Regions from separate parts of the Kitasatospora sp. NPDC051170 genome, predicted to be linked through region 2. Evidence: riboswitches for the same ligand, from Rfam matches in the RefSeq annotation. Region 2 holds a riboswitch; the other holds the start of a gene.

Region 1 (7,292 bases), on a different contig from region 2:
CACCCGCTCCGGCGCAGCGGGCCGAAGCCCCTGCTCTTCGCCGGGCTCCTTCGCTGCGTCCACCACGTCCTCGGCTCCGATCCTGGTCCTGCGGGGCGCGACCTCGGCCGCCCTGTCGTCACGCTCCGTGCGTCTTGTTCTGTATTGTCCCGTGCGGCGGACGGGCGTGCCGCACACCGCCCGCCGCACCGGCGGGGCTCAGCCCTGCGCGTCCCCGGCGGCGTCCGCCACGGCGTCCTCGGCACCCGGACGGGCCACCAGTTCGACCTGGTCCACGGCGTTGCACCAGCGGCACCGCACCGACTCGATCGTCTCGCTGTGGACCTGCGTCTCCTCGACCTTGGATTCGCCGGCCAGGTCGAAGTGCAGGAACTCGGTCACCCGCGCGGTGCGGGTCACGTCGAAGCGGGTGAGGTTGCCGCACAGCGTGCAGCGCCAGTGCGTCTCGGGCGTCAGGGCGGGGACGGTCATCGGGGGTCCTCTCGGGTGGTCCCTGGGTGGGCGCAGGCGCTCCCCCCGGAGCCCCGGCGTCGGCGGCGGGAGGCGGGATTGCCCGCCCCAAGCCTATTGCCTGGGGCAACCACCGGGGCCACCGGTTCAGGGGATGGAAAACGTTGCTCCACCTGCCGTACCCGACGGCGTCACCCCCCGCGCCGGGAGGGAGGCTTAGGGGCGTGTCTGACAATTCCCGCCGGGCGGTCGCCGCTCCCCCAGCCTTCGGCCGGGAGGTACCCCCAGGGCACAAGCGCACCTCGCCGGCTTCTCGTCAGTCGCCAATGCTCCGCAGTGGCTCCCTCCTCGGCGCCGCCGATGCACGCACCCCAACGACGCCCGCTGATCCGACGTGAGCCGAAAGACACGCCCCAGTCCCATGGCGCTCACGGCCCCCGACCACACCGGTGCCGCGGCCGGCCGCCCGGCCGTGCCCGTCCCGGCGGTCAGTTACGCCCTGATCGCGCTCAACACCCTGGTGTTCCTGATCGGCCCGGCGGCCGGGCTCAACCCGCTGTACGGCACCGGCCAGGCCCGGGTCTGCGCCGAGCAGCGCTACGAGCAGCGCTGGGGCGCCGTCCCGGCGGAGCTGCTGGCGGGCCGGCCGCTGAGCTCCGCCCAGCTCGCCGAGGCCCCCGACCCCGTGCCCGGCTGCCCGGCCTCGCCGACCCCGGGCAAGCATGCGGCGCTGTCGGTGCTCACCGGGCTCTTCCTCCACGCGGGCTGGCTGCACCTGCTGGGCAACCTGCTCTTCCTGCACGTGTTCGGCCCGACCGTCGAACAGCGCCTCGGCCGCGCCCGGTTCGCCCTCTTCTACCTGGCCGCCGGCAGCCTGGCCACGTACGGCTTCGCGCTCGCCGAGGCGCACTCGCCCGACTCCACCCGCGTCCTGATCGGCGCCTCGGGCGCGATCTCCGCCGTGCTCGGCGCCTACCTGCGCCTGCACCCCCGGGCCCGGGTGACGACGCTCGTGCCGCTGCTGCTGTTCCTGCCGCTGCGGTTCCCGGCCTGGCTGGTGCTCGGCCTCTGGTTCACCCTCCAGTGGTGGTCGGTGCACTCGGCCGGGCCGGGGGTGGCGTACCTGGTCCACGTCATCGGCTTCTCGGCGGGCTTCCTCTACGCCTGCACCGTCGTCGGCCACCCCCCGCGACGCCCCGGCTGACGCCCGATACGCTGGCGGCACCTCACGAAGGAGCCGAACAGTGATCACCGCCATCGTCCTGATCAAGACCAGCGTCGACCGCATCCCGGAGATCGCCGAGGCCATCGCCGCCCTCGAAGGCGTCAGCGAGGTGTACTCCGTGACGGGTGGCTACGACCTGGTGGCGATGGTCCGCGTCCGCCGGCACGACGACCTGGCCGACGTCATCCCCGGCCGGCTCAACAAGGTCCCGGGCGTGGCGCACACCGAGACCCAGATCGCCTTCCGCACCTACTCCCAGCACGACCTGGACGCGGCCTTCGCCCTGGGCCTGGACGAGTAGCGGTAGTAAGAGGTCTCAGCCGCGACGGGTGTCGGCGACGCAACGCCCGCCCTCGTTGCGGTAGTTCCAGGCCGCGCCGTCCGTGACCAGCTCGCGGACGGCGGTCAGGAACCGCTCGACGTGCTCGTCCGGAGTCCCCGCCCCGAAGCTCACCCGGATCGCGTTGAGGCTGCGCTCGCCCGGCAGCGAGGGCTCCGGTGCCCCGCACTCGGAGGGCGCCACGTCCTCGTCCCCGAGGAGGGTGCGCACCAGCGGGTGGGCGCAGAACAGCCCGTCGCGCACCCCGATGCCGTACTCGGCGGACAGCGCGGCCGAGAAGTGCGAGCTGTTCCAGCCCTGGACCACGAAGGACAGCACGCCCACCCGGGCCGAGCCCTCACCGAACAGGTTCAGCACCCGCACCTGCGGGATCTCCGCCAGCCCGTCCGTCAGCCGCTCCACCAGCTGCCGCTCGCGGGCCTCCAGCGCGTCAAAGCCGGCCTCGGTCAGCGCCCGGCAGGCCGAGGCGATGGCGTAGGCGCCGATGACGTTCGGCGAGCCGGCCTCGTGCCGCGCCGGGCCGGTGTGCCACTGGACGGCCACCGAGCCGTCCACCTCCCGGGCCACCGTCCGGGTCGCGCCGCCGCCGGCCAGGTACGGCTCGGCCGCGTCCAGCCAGTCCGCCCGGCCGGCCAGCACGCCGGCGCCGAACGGCGCGTAGATCTTGTGGCCGGAGAAGGCGATCCAGTCCACGTCCAGCTCGCTCACCGACACCCGGTGGTGCGGGGCCAGCTGCGCGGCGTCCAGCACGACCCGGGCGCCGTGCCGGTGCGCGGTCCCGGTCAGCTCGGCGACCGGCCACAGCTCGCCGGTGACGTTGGAGGCGCCGGTGACGCAGAGCAGCTTGGGGCCCTCGGGGGCCTCGGCGAGCGCGGCGTCCAGCGCGGCCACCGCCTCGGCGCGGGAGCGCGGCGCCCGCAGGTAGCTGACGTCCAGTCCGGCGTGCGCCCACGGCAGCAGTGAGGCGTGGTGCTCGGTCTCGAAGGCGAACACCCGGGTGCCGGCGGGCAGGGCCGAGGCCAGCAGGTTGAGGGAGTCGGTGGTGGCGCGGGTGAAGACCACCTGGTCGCCCTCGCGCAGGCCGAGGAACTCGGCGACGGTGCGCCGGCTCTGCTCGAACAGGTCGGTGGACAGCTGCGAGAGGTACCCGGCGCCGCGGTGCACGCTGCCGTAGTACGGCGCGTACGCGGCGACGTCGTCCCACACCCGCTGGAGCGCCGGGGAGCTGGCCGCGTAGTCCAGCGCCGCGTAGCCGACCTTCTCACCGCTGGCGAGCGGGACCTGGACGTCGGCGCCGAGGACGGCGAGGGGGGCGCAGATTTCGGTGGCAATCGACATGAGGATGCACTCCTTCTACGGGTGAGGGACCCCGGGAGTGCTAGTCGTCCGGTGTCCGCGCTTGCCGCACGGACGATGCGCCGTACGACCCGGTCCTCACCCAGGGCACCCCGCCACGGACGGAGGGTTGCCGGACAGCAAGCTGGGGCTTGACGCTGTCACTCATGACCTGGCGAAGACTCTAGGTCGCGTACGTCGAGTGGTCAAACGAAGGTCCACCATCCGGACACACCGGGGGCCCGTGCCGGCGCACCGGCACGGGCCCCCAACTCCCCTCTCAGATCCGGGTGGTGGCCGCCGACCAGCGGCGCAGCTTCTCCTCCGCCGCGCCCGAGTCGATCGCCTCCGCGGCCCGCGCCATGCCCGCCGCCAGCTGTTCGGTGAGCGGCGCCTCGCCCAGGTCGAGCGCCACCAGCGCCGAGGCGGTGTTCAGCAGGACGGCGTCCCGCACCGGCCCGCGCTCCCCGGCGAGCAGCCGGCGCGCGACCTCGGCGTTGAACGACGGGTCCCCGCCGCGCAGTGCCTCGATGCCGACCAGCTCGATGCCCAGGTCCCGGGGGTCGAGGGTCATCTCGGTGACGCCGCCGTCGCGCACGATCCACACCCGCGAGGTGGTGCTGATGGTCAGCTCGTCCAGGCCGTCGTCGCCGCGGAAGACCAGCGCGGTGGAGCCGCGCCGGGCGAGCACCCCGGCGATCAGCCCGGAGAGCCGGGTGTCGAAGCAGCCGATGGCGTGCGCGGTGACCTTCGCCGGGTTGGTCAGCGGGCCGAGGATGTTGAAGGAGGTCGGCACCCCCAGCCCGCTGCGGGCGGGGGCGGCGTGCCGCATCGAGGGGTGGAACCTGGCCGCGAAGGCGAAGGTGAGCCCGACCTCCTCGGCCACCTCGGCCACCCGGCGGGAGGAGAGGTCGAGCCTGACCCCGAGCTTCTCCAGCACGTCCGAGGACCCGCTCGCCGAGGAGGCGGACCGGTTGCCGTGCTTGACCACCTTCGCGCCCGCGGCGGCCGCGACGATCGCGGACATGGTGGAGATGTTGACGGTCTTCGCCCGGTCCCCGCCGGTGCCGACGATGTCCACCGCCGGCCCGGGGATCTCCAGCGGCTCGGCGTGCGCGTACATCGCGTCGACCAGACCGGTGATCTCGTCGACGGTCTCGCCCTTGGCCCGCAGCGCGACCATGAAGCCGGCCACCTGGACCGGGGTGGCCTCGCCGCTCATGATCCGGTCCATCGCCCACGCGGTGGCCGAGCGGTCGAGGTCCTCCCCGTTCAGCAGCGCCGACAGGAGGTCCGGCCAGGTGCGGACCACCTGCGCGGGGTCGCTACCGCCGTTCGCAGGGTTCACGTTCACCATGGCTGACTCCAACTGTCATCGGTTCCCCCTCCGCGGGGGACGTCCGTTCGGTTGAAGTCAGCCTATCGAGCGGCGGGTCGCCCGCGACGGTGTCTTCTCCAGTACTGAGACGGCTCTGGAAACAGGGCTGGCGCCGGGGCGCGCTCAGCGCGCGGCCGGGGTCCTCTTCGCCACCCGGGCCCGCAGCAGCACGGAGGCCGCCTCGGCCAGCGCCACCGGGTCCACCGGGCGGGAGATCGCCGCGTCGGCCCGGCTCCAGGCGGCCAGCCAGGAGTCCTGCGGCCGGCCGATCAGCACCAGCACCGGCGGGCAGCCGTAGATCTCGTCCTTCAGCTGCCGCGCGAGCCCCAGCCCGCCGGCCGGCACGGCCTCGCCGTCCAGCACGCAGAGGTCCACCCCGCCCTTCTCCAGCGCCTTGAGCACCGCGGGGGTGGTCGCGCACTCCAGGTAGGAGATCTCCGGAAGATCCTCGGCGGGCCGGCGGCCGAGTGCCGTCAGCACCTGCTCACGGGTGTTGCGGTCGTCGCTGTAGACCAGGACGGTGAGCGTCTCGGAGGTCGTGTACGCCATGGGACCCTGCTCCCTCAAGATGTGATCCGGACCACGTTCGCCTGATCCGGATGCTACTCCGCTTTACCTCCTCACCGACTCCCCCGCGCACACCTTCCTCCTCAGCCCGCCGCGCCCGCCGCTCGCCCGCCTGGAGGACACCCCGTCACCCGCCCCGGCCCGGTCCACCCGAACGGTGCAACGACCCCTGCGAGGAACCGTCAGAAAAGGGACACCCGCCTGCTCAGCCGCCGTCGGCACCCCCCGCGCACCCCCGGTTCACCCTCAAGCGGGCATACCGCACGCACCGGACACTCCGAGGGACACCCCCCGGCGTGAAGACGGAATAAGGGACCGACATAATGTCCGTCGTGGCGACAGCAACAGCAACAGAAACCGGGCACGCGCATGGATCGGTCAATCGACCGAACATGGTCAGCGTCGGAACGATCGTCTGGCTCAGTTCCGAGCTGATGTTCTTCGCGGCCCTCTTCGCGATGTACTTCACGCTCCGCTCCGTCAAGGGGGCCGAGTTCTGGACCGAGAAGGCCCACGCCCTCAACGTCCCCTTCTCCGCGGGAAACACCACGATCCTGGTGCTCTCCTCGCTGACCTGCCAGCTCGGCGTGTTCGCCGCCGAGCGCGGGGACGTGAAGAAGCTCCGCGCGTGGTTCATCCTGACGTTCTTCATGGGCGCGATCTTCATCGGCGGTCAGATCTTCGAGTACACCGAGCTGGTGAAGAAGGACGGCCTCTCGCTGTCCTCCGACCCGTACGGCACGGTGTTCTACCTGACCACCGGCTTCCACGGTCTTCACGTGACGGGCGGTCTGATCGCGTTCCTGCTGGTCCTGGGACGGACGTACGCAGCCAAGCGCTTCACGCACGAGCAGGCCACCGCGGCGATCGTCGTGTCGTACTACTGGCACTTCGTCGACGTCGTGTGGATCGGCCTGTTCGCGACCATCTACCTGATCAAGTAACCAGCTGATCAGGTCGCTGGCCACCGGCTGCGGCCCCCGCCCTCACCGGCGCAGGGCCGCTTCTGCCGGTGCCGACGCTCCCACCGACCGACCGCGCGCGCAGCCCTAGAGAGGCAGCCTCGTGCCGGCCAGACCGGCCGCCGGGTGCACCCACCAGTCGACCAGATCCTGACACCGGGGTTATTCCGTGAAAAAGCTCTCCGCACGACGGCGCCACCCATTGGCGGCGCTGGTCGTCCTACTCTTCGCCCTGGCGGCAACCGGGGGGCTGTACGCCGCGTTCGCGCCCGCCGACAAGGCGCAGGCCGAGGTCGCCGCGCAGTCGCTCGACATCGAAGAGGGCAAGAAGCTCTTCGCCGTCGGCTGCTCCTCCTGCCACGGTCTGAACGGCCAGGGCAGCAGCGACGGCCCGAGCCTGGTCGGCGTCGGCACCGCCTCCGTCGACTTCCAGGTCGGCACCGGCCGCATGCCCGCCCAGCAGCCCGGCGCCCAGGTGCCGCGCAAGAAGAACATCTACTCGCAGGCCGAGATCGACCAGCTCGCCGCGTTCATCGGCTCGCTCGGCCCCGGCCCGGTCACGCCGAAGCCGGCGCAGTACAACTCGACCAACCCGGAGGACATCTCCAAGGGTGGCGAGCTGTTCCGCACCAACTGCGCCCAGTGCCACAACTTCGCGGGCCAGGGCGGTGCCCTGACCAAGGGCAAGTACGCGCCGTCGCTCGAGGGCGTGGACGCCAAGCACATCTACGAGGCCATGCAGACCGGCCCGCAGAACATGCCGTCGTTCCCGGACACCACCATGCCCGAGGAGCAGAAGAAGCAGATCGTGGCCTTCGTCCGCCACACCACCAGCGAGGAGCCCAACCCCGGTGGTCTCACGCTCGGCAGCCTCGGTCCGGTGACCGAGGGTCTGTTCGGCTGGATCTTCGGGCTCGGCACGCTCATCGCGGTCGCGATCTGGGTCGCCGCCCACACCACCAAGGCCAAGAAGTCATGAGCCACGACATGTCAGAAGAGAACCTGCCGGAGTCCCACGGCTCCGCCGGCGAGGTC
Region 2 (7,292 bases):
AAGCGAGTGGTCACCAGCCGTGGGCCGCGACGAGCTCCTGGAGCCGGAAGGTCAGACCGCCGCGCGAACCATGTCCGCCTGCGGGCCCTTCTGTCCCTGGGAGATCTCGAACTCGACCCGCTGGCCCTCCTCGAGGGTGCGGTAGCCGTCCATCTGGATCGCGCTGTAGTGGACGAAGACGTCCGCACCACCGTCGACCGCGATGAAGCCGTAGCCCTTCTCCGCGTTGAACCACTTGACGGTGCCCTGAGCCATTCCGAACTCCCCTAGTGCTGTGCTGGCCCTTCACGCGCCCGCAGGTCGCGGGCCCGGTTCTGGTAGGCCGGCCCGGGGAACCCCCCCTGGGCGCAGCCGCGGCCGCCGTGGTACGCCGGGCGAGGCGATTACGTCGACCGCGGCTGAATGTATCCGGATCGACGCCCTCTGCAACAGAGCCAATCGCCGGGAATTCCGACGCAGCGTCAAGGGACAATCCCGAGCGAACCTGGAGGAAATCGGCATTTCAGCCCGGACACAGCGGACGAATTACCCCAATCCGCCACCGGAATTCTGACATCTGCCTGACATGTTTCACGGCCCCTGCCCCGGGCCGGTCTCAGCGGCCGGACCCCGTCCGGCGAATCGGAAAAGGAACCTCGTTCCCAACCGAGCCACACTCTACTCCCACTCGACCAGGAAATATTCCCGCCGAAATGCAAGGGCCGTCCACACATGCGGAGAATCGAATTCCGCACGCGTGAACGGCCGTTTCAAGCCCTTGCCGAGCCCTTGCCGGACCCTTGCGGGTCAGCAGCCTCCGGCGACCGCCGGAATGATCGAGACGCTCGCGCCGTCCTTGATCCCGGTCGCCAGTCCCTCGGCGAAACGCACGTCGTCGTCGTTCACGTACACGTTCACGAAACGGCGCAGCTTGCCGGTGTCGTCCAGGATGCGGGCCGCGATGCCCGGGTGGTTCTTCTCCAGGTCGGCGACGACCTCGCCCAGGGTGGCGCCCTCGGCGCTCACCTCGGCGGCGCCGCCGGTGTAGGTGCGCAGGATGGTGGGGATGCGGACGTTCGCGCTCATGGCTCTCCTATCGGGTGGTTCAGGCGGACGCGAGGCCGGCGTCGCGGAAGGACGCCAGGGTGGGGCGGATGACGGCGGTCATCCCGGCGTCGGAGACGGCGTCCAGCGTCTTGAGGCCGTCGCCGGTGTTGATCGCGACGGTCTCCTTGGCCGGGTCCAGCTGCCCGGTCTCGACCAACTTCTTGAGCACGCCGACGGTCACGCCGCCCGCGGTCTCGGCGAAGATCCCCTCCGTACGGGCCAGCAGCCGGATCGCCTCCACGACCTCCGCGTCCGTCACGTCCTCGACGGCGCCGCCGGTGCGGCGGGCGATGTCCAGCACGTACGGGCCGTCCGCCGGGTTGCCGATGGCCAGCGACTTGGCGATGGTGTCCGGCTTGACCGGCCGGATCACGTCACGGCCGTCCTTGAACGCCGTGGACACCGGGGAGCAGCCCTCGGCCTGCGCACCGAAGATCCGGTACGGCCGGTCCTCCACGAGGCCGAGCTTGATCAGCTCCTGCAGCCCCTTGTCGATCTTCGTCAGCTGCGAGCCCGAGGCGACCGGGATGACGATCTGCTCCGGCAGCCGCCAGCCGAGCTGCTCGCAGATCTCGTACGCCAGCGTCTTGGACCCCTCGCCGTAGTACGGCCGCAGGTTGACGTTCACGAAGCCCCAGCCCTCGCCGGCCGGGTCCCCGATGAGCTCCGAGCAGAAGCGGTTCACGTCGTCGTAGTTGCCCTCGATGCCGACGAGCTCGCCGCCGTACACCCCGGCCATCACGACCTTGCCCTGCTCCAGGTCGTGCGGGATGAACACGCAGGACCGGAAGCCCGCCCGGGCCGCCGCCGCGCCCACCGCACCGGCCAGGTTGCCGGTCGAGGAGCAGGACAGCGTGGTGTACCCGAAGGCCCGCGCCGCCTCGATCGCGCAGGCGACCACGCGGTCCTTGAACGAGTGCGTCGGGTTGCCGGAGTCGTCCTTGACGTGCAGCTGCGCGGTGAACCCGAGCTCGCGGCCCAGGTTGTCCGCCTTCACCAGCGGGGTCCACCCCGGGTTCAGGTTCGGCTTGGAGGCGACGTCGGCCGGCACCGGCAGCAGCGGCGCGTAGCGCCAGATGGACGCGGGCCCGGCCTCGATCCGCTTGCGCAGCTCCTCGGCGCCCTCGCTGCCGAACTCGTACGCGATCTCCAGCGGCCCGAAGCACTCCAGGCAGGCGAAGCTGGGGCCGAGCGGGAAGCGGGTTCCGCACTCCCGACAGGACAGGGCGGCGGCGGGGCCGAGGTCCACGGTCGGGGGTACCTCCGGCCGGAGGCTGGGGGTAGGTGCGGCAACGTCGATGGCCATGATGGCGGAGCCTCTCTCCTCATCTTCCCCGCGGCGCGGTCGCGCCACAGGCCGGAATTGGCACCTGTCCCGCCGGGGCCTGTCGAAGACAGCCGAGCGAGAAGGTTGCCGGGACGTCAACGGGCCGTTCCCTCAGTCCCTCTGGATGAGCTTGTGAAATTGTGGTGGTGCTCGGGCGGTTACCCCAGTGTGCCAAGGTCCGACCGCCGTACGAAGACTGTATCCGAAGGCGTCAAACCCGAATCGGGCTGTCCGCCACGCGAGATGACACGTCTCGACCAAGCCCGCCCGACCCCGTCGAGGAGAACCCCGTGCCCGCCGAACCGACCCCCGAGCTCCTCCCGCAGGCGGCGTCCTGGCTACGCCGGCGCTCCTGGGCCGCGGCGGACCGGCCGGCCCAGGACCTCCTGCGCGCCAAGGAGCGCACGGGCCACACCGTCAGCGTCGTCCTGCCCGCCCTCGACGAGGAGGCGACCGTCGGGGACATCGTCCGCACCATCCGCCGCGAACTGATGGAACGCCTCCCCCTCGTCGACGAACTCGTCGTCGTCGACTCCGGCTCCACCGACGCCACCGCCGCCGCGGCCGCCGAGGCCGGCGCCCGCGTCGAACACCGCGACGCCATCCTCCCGCGCCTGCCCGCCGTCCCCGGCAAGGGCGAGGTCCTCTGGCGCTCCCTGCTCGTCACCCACGGCGACCTCGTCTGCTTCATCGACGCCGACCTGCGCGAGTTCGACCCCGCCTTCGTCTCCGGCATCCTCGGCCCGCTGCTCACCGAGCCCGACATCCAGCTGGTCAAGGCCATGTACGACCGCCCCCTGGAGACGGAGTCGGGCGCGATCGTCCCCGCCGGCGGCGGCCGCGTCACCGAACTCGTCGCCCGCCCGCTCCTCAACCTCCACTGGCCAGAACTCGCCGGTTTCGTCCAGCCCCTGGGCGGCGAGTACGCGGCCCGCCGCTCCCTCCTCGAACGCCTGCCCTTCCCCACCGGCTACGGCGTCGAGCTCGGCCTCCTCGTCGACGCCCTCGAAACCGTCGGCCTCGACGCCCTCGCCCAGGTCGACGTCGGCGTCCGCCACCACCGCCACCAGGACGGCCAGGCCCTCGGCCGGATGGCCGCCACCATCTACCGCACCGCCCTCGAACGCCTCGACCGCACCCACCGCCTCAAGGCCGGCGCCGACCTCGTCCGCCCCCTCCTCACCCAGTTCACCCGCTCGCCCGAAACACGGGAGTTCACCGCCCACACCCTCCCCGTCACCGCCCTCGAACGCCCCCCGATGCACACCGTCCCGGAATACGCGACCCGCCACTGAGGGGTTTGCCACCCCCACCCCCCGGCAAGATGCCAACCATGGGCGATCTCACGACCGAACGTTCGAGCGCGACCGGCACCGCCCCCGTCCTGGTGGCCTCCAATCGGGGCCCGGTGTCCTTCGGCACCGCGGACGACGGCACCCTGACCCTCCGCAGAGGCGGCGGCGGCCTGGTCTCCGGCCTCTCCGCCATCGACGACCCCAACGCCGTCTGGGTCTGCGCGGCCCTGAACGACGCCGACCGCCGGGCCGCCCGGGAAGCCCCCCACGGCCGCCTCGACCTCGCCGGCCACGACGTCGGCGGCCAGGCCGTCCGGATGCTCGACCTCGACCCCGAGACCTTCGCCCACGCCTACAACGGCGTCGCCAACTCCACCCTCTGGTTCGTCCACCACCTGCTGTACGCGACCCCCACCGCCCCCGCCTTCGACGCCGGCTTCCGCACCCAGTGGGCCGACTACACCACCTACAACACGGCCTTCGCCGAAGCCCTCGCCGCCGAAGCCGCCCCCGGGGCCGCCGTCCTCGTGCAGGACTACCACCTCTCCCTGACCCCGGCCCTCCTGCGCGCCGCCCGCCCCGACCTGCGCATCGGCCACTTCTCCCACACCCCCTGGGCCCCGCCCGAGTACTACCGGCTGCTCCCCGACGACGTCGCCGCGGCCGTCCTCACCGGCATCCTCGGCGCCGACCGCGCCGGCTTCCTCACCGAACGCTGGGCCCGCGCCTTCGCCGCCTGCTGCGAATCCGTCCTCGGCGCCACCGTCGACCACGAGGCCCTCACCGTCACGCACGACGGCCGCACCACCCGGCTCGGCGTCCACGCCCTCGGCGCCGACGCCGACTTCCTCCGCGAACGCGCCCACCGCCCCGACGTCGACGAACGCCTCGCGGCCCTGCGCGAGGCCGTCGGCGAGCGCCGCACGATCGTCCGCGTCGACCGCACCGAGCTGAGCAAGAACATCGTCCGCGGCCTCCTGGCCTACCGGCACCTGCTCCGCACCCGCCCCGATTGGCAGGACCGGGTGGTCCACCTCGCCTTCGCGTACCCCTCGCGCACCGACCTCGCCGAGTACCGCGACTACACCGCCGCCGTCGAGACCCTGGCCGCCGAGATCAACGCCGAGTTCGCCACCGACACCTGGCAGCCCCTGATCCTCCACGTCAACGACGACTTCCCCCGCAGCCTCGCCGCCTACCGCCTCGCCGACGTCGCCCTCGTGAACCCCATCCGCGACGGCATGAACCTCGTCGCCAAGGAGGTCCCCGTCGTCTCCGACCACGGCTGCGCGCTCGTCCTCTCCCGCGAGGCCGGCGCCCACGCCGAACTCAAGGACGACGCCCTCGTCGTCAACCCCTACGACGTGATCGCCACCGCCGAGGCCCTCCACACGGGCCTCACCATGCCCCCCGAGGAACGCGCCGCCCGCACCAAGCGCCTGGCCGACGCCGCCACCGCCCTCCCCCCGCAGCAGTGGTTCCTCGACCAGCTCAACGCGCTCCGAACGCCCTGATCTCCTCCCCCAGGCCCCCCAGCAGCTCCACCACCCCCTCCGGCCCGGACACCACCACGTCCGCCCGCTCCGCCAGCTCCCGCACCGGCGCGTCCCCCACCGTCCCGGCGCACACCAGCACGCCCTTCAGCCCCTCCCCCCTCAACTTCTCCACCGCCGCGAACGCCGCCACGTCCCCCAGGTCGTCCCCCGCGTACAGCACCGCCCTCGCCCCCCGCTCCCGCAGGAAGCCGGTCAGCGCCGCCCCCTTGTCCACCCCCGGCGGCCGCAGCTCCAGCACCAGCCGCCCCGGCTCCACCACCAGCCCGCACTCCGCCGCCAGCTCCCCCACCGGCTGCCTCAACAGCTCCAGCGTCTCCTCCGGCGCAGCCGTCCGCCTGGTGTGCACCGCCACCGACCGCCCCTTGTCCTCCACCCACGTCCCCTCCGGCGCCCCCGCCCGCGCCAGCACCCCCGGCAGCGCCGCCCTCGCCCGCTCCACCCCCGGATCCACCCGCGGCGCGGTCAGCACCCCGTTCTCCCACCGCTCCGCCCCGTAGTGCCCCAGCACCACCACCCCGGGCACCTCCTCCAGCCCCCCGTACTCCACCGCCAACCCCGCCGGCCGCCCGGTCACCACCACCACGGCCCCCACCACCGGCGCCAGCCCCCGCAACACCCCCACCACTCCGGGATGCGCCCTGGCCGCACTCGGATCGGCCACGATCGGCGCCAACGTCCCGTCGAAGTCCAACGCGATCACCGCCTCCCCCGGCGCCCCCACGATCGCCCGCACCCCGTCCCGCCCGGCCCCGGTCCCGACCCGCTCCTCGATATCCATACCGACCCCCATACCCCCGAATCCCCACCCCTCGAACAGCAACGGGCGCGCGGACCGAAGCCCGCGCGCCCGCGACACGCCACACCCTCAGCGGGCCCCCCGCCTCGCTTCCCGCACCCGCCGCAGCCGGTTGACCAGCACCGGAGCCGTCGCCAAGGCCTCCCCCCGGTCCAGCAACCCGTTCAGCAGCTGGTAGTACCGCGTGGGCGAGAGCCCCAGCTCCTCCCGGATCGCCCGCTCCTTCGCCCCGGCCGTCCGCCACTGCCGCCCCTCGAGCGCCAGCACCGCCCGTTCCCGCTCGCTCAGCTCACCCTGCTCACTCAGCTCACCCGGCTCGCTCAGCTCACCCGGATCACTCGGATCACCCACGGACCACACCTCCTCGGAGAGCCCATTGTCCGGCGAGCCGCCGACAGGCCCTACTTCCGGACCCGGGCCGCCTCCTTCAGCGCGGCGTCCTGGATCCCCCCGAGCACCGTCTTCGGGTCCCCCGTGACGGCCTGCCCGATCCCCGCCTTGATCCGGTTGCTGACCTCACCCCAGGCCGGGTCCCCGAACGGGTAGAAGCTCGCGTTCGTCAGCCCGGCCGCGAACTGCTTCAGGTCCTCGTGCTTCGGGTCCCCCGTCATCTGCGCGAAGGCGTCCTGGGTGACCGGCAGCAGGTTGTACTGCTCGTCGAACCGCAGCTGGTGCTCCTTGCCGTACACGTAGCTGACGAACTTCTTGATCTCGTTCTTGTGCCCGTTCGCCTTGAAGGCCATCAGCCAGTCCGCGACCCCGAGGCTCCCGGTCTTCCCGACCCCGTCCTTCTTGGGGATCGGCGCCGTCCCGAAGTCGATCTTCCCGGCGGACGCCATCCGCAGCAGGGTCGGGTGCCCGTTGAGCATCGCGACCTTCCCGGCCGCGAAGTCCTGGAACACCGGGGTGCGGTTCATCTTGCCGGGCTCGTTGTACGTCAGCCCGGGCGCGACCAGGTTGTTCTTGAGCCAGGTGAAGGTCGCCTGGTTCTGCGGGCTGTCGATCGTGTAGTTGCCGACGTCGTCGGAGAGGCTCCCGCCCCCGCTCAGCGTCCACAGCATCGACTCGGCCGGCGCCTCCTCGTTCCCGAGCGGCAGCCCGTACGGCGTCACCCCGGGCACCTTGGCCTTGATCTTCTCGGCGTCCTGCCGCAGCTCGTTCCAGGTGGCCGGCGGCTGGGTGATCCCGGCCTGCCGGAAGACCGCCTTGTTGTAGAAGAGCACCCGCGAGGA

What was found. Region 2 has a riboswitch for S-adenosylmethionine ahead of thrC (threonine synthase). Riboswitches for the same ligand answer to the same signal wherever they lie in the genome.
Region 1: linked by a shared signal. The riboswitch ahead of ACIBCA_RS23760 (aminotransferase class V-fold PLP-dependent enzyme) and the one ahead of thrC (threonine synthase) in region 2 are both predicted to bind S-adenosylmethionine.

The regions. Positions count from the first base shown of each region.
Region 1 is NZ_JBITFA010000011.1:250,333-257,624, forward strand. It holds gene ACIBCA_RS23740 (NYN domain-containing protein) at 1-66, opposite strand, end outside; gene ACIBCA_RS23745 (hypothetical protein) at 199-471, opposite strand; gene ACIBCA_RS23750 (rhomboid family intramembrane serine protease) at 872-1,654, shown strand; gene ACIBCA_RS23755 (Lrp/AsnC family transcriptional regulator) at 1,695-1,976, shown strand; gene ACIBCA_RS23760 (aminotransferase class V-fold PLP-dependent enzyme) at 1,992-3,353, opposite strand; SAM riboswitch class IV at 3,406-3,523, opposite strand; gene trpD (anthranilate phosphoribosyltransferase) at 3,631-4,707, opposite strand; gene ACIBCA_RS23770 (hypothetical protein) at 4,852-5,277, opposite strand; gene ACIBCA_RS23775 (heme-copper oxidase subunit III) at 5,619-6,239, shown strand; gene ACIBCA_RS23780 (c-type cytochrome) at 6,427-7,236, shown strand; gene ACIBCA_RS23785 (Rieske 2Fe-2S domain-containing protein) at 7,245-7,292, shown strand, end outside.
Region 2 is NZ_JBITFA010000013.1:192,349-199,640, forward strand. It holds gene ACIBCA_RS26310 (cold-shock protein) at 52-255, opposite strand; gene ACIBCA_RS26315 (ubiquitin-like small modifier protein 1) at 787-1,065, opposite strand; gene thrC (threonine synthase) at 1,085-2,392, opposite strand; SAM riboswitch class I at 2,409-2,544, opposite strand; gene ACIBCA_RS26325 (glucosyl-3-phosphoglycerate synthase) at 2,704-3,708, shown strand; gene ACIBCA_RS26330 (trehalose-6-phosphate synthase) at 3,747-5,222, shown strand; gene otsB (trehalose-phosphatase) at 5,200-6,042, opposite strand; gene ACIBCA_RS26340 (DUF3263 domain-containing protein) at 6,130-6,411, opposite strand; gene ACIBCA_RS26345 (extracellular solute-binding protein) at 6,462-7,292, opposite strand, start outside.